2 regions of the Mesorhizobium sp. ES1-3 genome follow, and region 2 is predicted to be linked to the other one. Evidence: predicted binding sites of a transcription regulator. Region 2 holds the regulator's gene; the other holds the start of a gene.

Region 1 (3,307 bases), on a different contig from region 2:
TGGACGAAAGTACCTTCTCGTGAAACGGCCATATAGCTGTCACGACAAGAAAGACGGCCTCAGACAATCAGCTTTCAGCGAATGACCGGTTCGCCATGAAAGCGCCGACGCGAGGGACGCGAAACACCGAAGCCGACTTCCATCATCAGCCTCGGCGTGCGCGCCGGCACCGTGCCCATATGGAAACCGAAGGGATCCTCGACGAAGCCGAGACCCGCCTCCCCGGTCAGGGTGACCGGGCTTTGCTCGCCATAAACGTCCAGCACCTCCTTGGCGGGATGGCCGACGAGAAGGGTGAGCTGATGCTTTATGGCACGTTTGTTGTGGCTGCCCCTGACATAGACGTGCGGGCCAGTATCGATGTCGACGGGCTTGAGATAGAAGAAGAATTTCAGCATCCGCCAGTCGTCGAGGTCGAAATGATACTTGCCGAGCGAGGCAAGGTTCTTGTCGGCTTCCGAGGCCTGGCCAGTTGGAAAGCTCCACCAGACGCGCGTTGTGATCAGTCTGGCCTGAGCGCCGAGATAATGTGCGGCGATGTCGAGAAGCAGCGGATCGCGCTGTACGGCGAGTGCCGCCGGGCAGTCGAGGATGCGTTCGAAATAGTGCCCGCTGAGCAACGAGCGGCCCAATCGTCTCTCGGCTTCGGCATGCTCGCCCGGCATGAATTCGAGGCGGCGGTCGAAATTGCCGAAACAAGGCGTGCGCCCCGCGAAACGCGCGATCTCTTCATGGATCACAGCCGGCAGGACGAGGCCTGAAAACAGGCCTTGGGAGCGTAGCGCATCGACCACCGTGCTCCGCTCGACACCCGCAAACATCGTGTTTCCCGCATTGTCGACCGGACGAGCGCGTTTTGCGCCCAGCCAGTGCATGCGGCGCCCGGGCATGGTGCGCGCCAGCACGAACATCGGCAGCCAGGCAGGGTTTTCGCGCAGGTCCGCGAAATAGGTCGGAACGCGCACGGCGATGCGCCGCAGCAGGCTGCCATTGCGCGCGATGGCCTCGATACTGGCAGTGCCGGATTTGTCAGGAATCGAAAGCTTCATTGGATCCTCGGCTGTGACGGCGCCACCGATGCCGCACCGGCTACCGCGCGGCATGACCCGAACCCAACTCACCCACCTCGTCGTAAGGCTACCTCCGCGTCAGTCTTTGTGCAACGCACAATGGACAGAGCAGTTGCAAAAAATCATTTCGAGGCGCGATGCCCGTGCTTCGGCGGCGCCGCCCATATCTCGGCGTCGAGTTTCCTTGTCGCCAGGCCGCGCGCCAGCGCCTCGGCGCTGCCGGCACTTTTCGACAAGGAAGCGGCCTGGCGCTTGCTGATCACCAGCCCGTCGGCCAAAGCACGGTTGCCCGAAAAGACCCGGGCCATGAACGGCGGACGGCTGCCCCGCGCTCGCGAGAACCGGGCGGCCATGGTCTGCCTGGCCGTATGGGCGACGACCGCGTCGATCCAGCCCTCTGCCAGCCTCGCCCCAGGCTCCAGCAGCAACAACCAGTCACCCTTGGCCTGTCTTATGCCGGCGGCGATGCCGCCGCTCCCCACATAGTGGCAGCCGGCATGCTCGGCGACGCGATGCGTGTGGTCGGTGGAGCCGGTGTCGCAGACGACGACCTCGCGCACCACGCCCTCGACCGCGCCGCCAATCAGCGTCGCCAGCGTGCGGACGAGCCCCTCCTCGTCATTATGCGTTTCGATGAGAACACTAAGCATCGTGAGCCGAATAGCGGAAAGCGTTGACCGACGCCAGTTTTTGCAGCGCACCATAGAAAGTTCTTGCTTTGTTCTCATCGACAAAATAGGAATAATTTCATGAGCAGAGCGATTCGACACAACATGGACAGTCCCTGGGAGCGGGCGAAGATGGAACCGATCATGCGCGCCGACATTGCGGCCTTCGGAGCAGGACGAGCCGAGATGGCCAACGCGATGATCGAGCAGAGTGGCATGCGGGTCCGTCCGGACCGCAACCGTGGCCGGTCGGCGGGCATCAATCCGTCAGGCCGGTTCGAACCCGTCAGCCGGCATGTCTTCGACGACGGCTGGAGTTCGCTGGAGGAACTGCCTCCGTTCAAGACCGAGGTGCAGGTGGAGAAGCCGCGCACCATCATCACCCGCAACGAATCGCCCGACATCTCCTTCGACCGGTCGATCAATCCCTATCGCGGCTGCGAGCACGGTTGCGTCTATTGCTTCGCCCGGCCGACTCACTCGTTCATGGGCCTGTCTCCGGGCCTGGATTTCGAATCCAAGCTGTTCGCCAAGCCGGATGCGGCACGCCTGCTCGACAAGGAGTTGTCGAAAGACGGCTACCAGCCGCGCACCATCGCCATCGGTACCAACACCGATCCCTACCAGCCGATCGAGAAGCAGTACCGGATCATGCGCGAAATCCTCGAAGTGCTGGAGGCACGCGGTCATCCGGTCGGCATCGTCACCAAATCGGCCCTGGTGGTACGCGACATCGACATTCTGTCGCGCATGGCCGAGCGCGGGCTCGCCAAGGTGGCGCTGTCGGTGACGACGCTCGACCGCATGCTGGCAAGGACGATGGAACCCCGCGCCTCGACACCGACCAAGCGGCTGGAGGCGATCAGGCAGCTTTCGGATGCCGGTATACCCGCTTCGGTGATGGTGGCGCCAATCATTCCGGGCCTGACCGACCAGGAGATGGAACGCATCCTCGACTCGGCACACCATGCCGGTGCGCGCGAGGCTGGCTATGTGGTGCTGCGCCTGCCGCTGGAGGTCAGCCCGATCTTCAAGGACTGGCTGCTGCGCCACTATCCCGACCGCTATCGTCACGTCATGTCGCTGATCCGTTCGATGCGCGACGGCAAGGACTACGATTCGGAATGGGGCAAGCGCATGAAGGGCGCCGGACCCTATGCCTGGCAGATCGGCCGGCGCTTCGAGATCACCGCCAAGCGGCTCGGCCTCAATGCCGAACGACGCACGCTGCGGACCGACCAGTTCGTCGCCGCCGGCAAGGACCAGGAGCAGTTGATGCTGCTCTGAACCGACAATCGCCGCGGCTGTTTATTGCCGCCGTGGCGAAAAAATCCCGTCCGGCCTGCCCCGGCCTGCAGACGGTGCCCTCCCGGTCCGGCGCCCCACCCGACCCGGAGGGACTTGCGGAGAATCGGAGCCGATGCGAACCTCGCCGCAACATGGCTCGCGCGCGTTCTGATTCTCCGCTTCTCTTCGAAATCGTCGAGAAACCCGATTTCTCCTTCGAGACGAAGGCGATGGCCGACGGCCTGTGGCCGGTCGCGGGGATGGACGAGGCCGGCCGTGGCC
Region 2 (3,307 bases):
AGACGGAGGCAGCCTATCAGCTGTTGCGGCGCGATATCCTGACCACGCGCCTCATGCCCGGCTCCCCGCTCAAGCTGAGTGCGCTGCGCGGTACCTATGGCGTCGGCTGGACGCCGTTGCGAGAAGCCTTGTCGCGGCTCGAGGCCGAACGCCTTGTCACCGCCATCAGCAATCGCGGCTTTACCGTGGCTCCGGTATCGCGGGCCGAACTGGAGGACCTGGCGCGCGCCAGGATGGTGGTCGAGATCCCCCTATTCCTCGAATCGATGGAGAAAGGCAGCAAGGAGTGGGAGGATGCTGTCGTCACCGCCCACTACCGGCTCTCCCGCTGCAAGACCGCGGTCGACGATCCCTCGGATGCGGCCGTCGACAAATGGGACGAGAACCACGAGGCTTTCCATGCGGCGCTGCTGAGCGCCGCCACATGCGATTGGCTGCTGCGTTTCCGCTCGACAATCTCGGATCAGCTGCGCCGGCATCATCGCTTTCTTGGTCTGGCGCCGACATTGCGGGCCGCGGCTGGCCTCAAGGATGGCTATGAAGAGGCTATGGAGGCACTGCGTGAAGCGATTGCGATCGAACACCATACCGCGATCATGGAAGCGGCACTCGATCGTGACGTCGAGCGGGCCAAGGCGCTGATGACTGCGCATATCGGCTACACCCTGCATGTCTATGTCCACAGCGAAGACAGTGGCGCGACCGAATACGCTGCCCGCGCCGGCAGCTTGAAAGCGGGTTCCGGATGACTTCAGCGCTTCCGCAACGCCTGTTCGCACGCACTTGATCGGGGCCGGCCGGACGCCTGGATCGATCGCTGCCCGAAGCTACGATCGTTGGCGTTTTGATTTCGTTTCGTTCCGCGAATGATGGATCCACAATTTTTACGATCCACCCCCGGGAAAGCCCTCCAAAAGACTGATGCCAAGCCTGGGCGGAGGATGGGCCACAGCCCATTAACCAAAACGATTTCAATGTGCTTGCCGACGGCGGAAAGGGTCGATTGCCGTCCGCTGTCGCGGGCAAAAAACTTCAGACGTCTTAACAAATTCATTAAACTTTAAACGGTTGCGGAACACAACTGGAACAGATAGTGTTTGTTCTGGGTTTGTTTTTCGATTCTGGTTCAGACCTTTCGTTCACTGCCTTGGGGGCCGCCATGCTGACACGCAAGCAACATGAACTGCTGATGTTCATCCACGAACGGCTCAAGGAAAGCGGGATACCGCCCTCCTTCGACGAGATGAAGGAAGCGCTCGATCTTGCCTCCAAGTCGGGGATCCATCGCCTGATCACGGCGCTGGAGGAACGCGGCTTCATTCGCCGGCTGCCCAACCGGGCGCGCGCGCTGGAAGTGCTGCGGCTGCCGGACTCGATCGCGCCGGGCCTCAATGCGGCGAAGAAGTTCTCGCCAAGCGTCATCCAGGGCAGCCTTGGCCAAGGCGGTCTCGGTCGCCAGATCAGGCCGGCGGCCGCGCCGTCGCGCCTGCCCGCAGCCGGTAACGACGACGATGCGGTTTCAGCCGTGTCCATCCCGGTCATGGGCCGTATCGCCGCCGGTGTGCCGATCGATGCCATCCAGCACCAGACGCATTCGATTTCGGTGCCGCCGGACATGATCATGGGCGGCGAACACTATGCGCTGGAAGTCAAAGGCGACTCGATGATCGAGGCCGGTATCTTCGACGGCGATACGGTCATCATCCGCAATGCCGACACGGCAAGTCCGGGCGAAATCATCGTGGCGCTGGTCGATGAGGAGGAAGCAACGCTGAAGCGGTTCCGCCGCAAGGGCGCCTCGATCGCGCTCGAAGCCGCCAATCCAGCCTACGAAACGCGCATCTTCGGACCGGATCGGGTCAAGGTGCAGGGCAAGCTTGTCGGGCTGATCAGGCGCTACTGAGCCGGCTTGCCATCGAGCTTGTCGGACTTTTTATAGGGCAGCAGCCCTCTCGCCTCGCGTGAGAATTTTCGCTGCTCGTGCCAGGGGCGGTATGGTCCGTCGACGGCGAATTCGATCGCAGCCGGGCTCGTGGCCGACTGGGGATCGAAGTAGACGGCGGCACTTCCCTTGCGGGCGAGCTGTCGTTTGGTGACCACGAGAACCAGCGGATCGTGGCAGGCGTCATAGGCGGTCGCGTCATTGACGACGATCAGGTCGGCGAAGGCGCAGGCCTTCCAGGTGCTCTTGCGATCCTCGACATAGGCGATGATCGCACCGGAGGGGTGCCTGGCAAGACACAGGCCTTCGCGGCAATAGAACGGCGATCCCCGCGGCAGGTCGGTGGGACTAGCGATATCGAATTGCCCGTCCATCTTGTCGAACATTTCCGGTTTGACGATTGTTTCGGAGATCAGAGCGCGTTTCCAGTTGTCGGCTGCGAATTCGTTCGGACGTTCCCGGTTGACGGCCAGTTCGCCATTGCCGATCGGCAGGGCGACCAGCCGCGCGTCTTCCGAGATCAGCACATCGGGCGTATGTGTGTGCGACACAGTCAAAAGGCCGGCAAGCGCGAATGGCAGCGCGGCGAGCCGCAACCAGGTCGTCGCCACCGTCGCGATGACCAGCGCGACGGTGACCAGCAGCACGGATTGCTGCGAGATCAGCCCGACCCCATCGATCGGAGAGCGCTCCGATATCCACGCCGATACGGCGATCATCGCCGTCAGGCCCTTGCCCATGAGGTAGAGAGCCGGCCAATCCAACCCGAACGGCATCAGCAACGCGCTGGCGACAGCCAGGAACATCACGACCGATACGATCGGCATGACGGCCAGATTGGCGAACAGGCTGAGCGGCGACACCCGCTGGAAATGCCAGATGGCAAACAGCGCCGTTGCGCTGCCGGCGATGATGGACGTCATGGCCAATCCACCTGTCGCCAGCAGGAATTTTCGCGTCAGGAACCCGGGCAGGGATCGCTTTGGCGGCGGCGGCCTCGTCTTTCCCGCATGGTGGTCGGCCCAGCCGGCATAGGCGCCGACCAAGGCCGCGGTCGCCGCGAACGACATCTGGAAGCTCGGGCCGACGACCTCGTGCGGGGAAACCAGGATGACGGCGATCGCCGAGATCGCCAGGTTGCGCATGGTCAGTGCCGCGCGATCGAACAAGACGGCGACCAGCATCACCGCCAGCATGATGAAGCTGCGCTCGGCGGCGACGACGACGCCGGAAATGACGAGATAGGCGGCGATAGAGAAAAGTGCGGCGGCGGCCGCGTATTTCTTCACCGGCCGGCGCGCGGAAAAGCCTGGAAACAGCGCGAAGACGCCGCGTAACAGACCCATGATGGTGCCGGCCACCAGC

The links. Region 2 encodes LexA, which represses DNA repair genes until DNA is damaged. Its sites were predicted from a motif close to TGTTCNNNNTGTGTTCNG; they were not measured.
Region 1: a site for LexA is predicted at 1,779-1,796, ahead of LB536_RS00140 (PA0069 family radical SAM protein). Genes of this name have one in related genera too.

Annotation. Positions count from the first base shown of each region.
Region 1 covers NZ_JAIUGW010000001.1:21,959-25,265, forward strand. Annotated here, with positions in the region: gene LB536_RS00130 (hypothetical protein) at 75-1,049, opposite strand; gene LB536_RS00135 (glycosyltransferase family 2 protein) at 1,193-1,720, opposite strand; gene LB536_RS00140 (PA0069 family radical SAM protein) at 1,871-3,025, shown strand; gene LB536_RS00145 (ribonuclease HII) at 3,178-3,307, shown strand, end outside.
Region 2 covers NZ_JAIUGW010000002.1:320,682-323,988, reverse strand. Annotated here, with positions in the region: gene LB536_RS04600 (GntR family transcriptional regulator) at 1-749, shown strand, start outside; gene lexA (transcriptional repressor LexA) at 1,160-1,903, shown strand; gene LB536_RS04590 (ComEC/Rec2 family competence protein) at 1,897-3,307, opposite strand, start outside.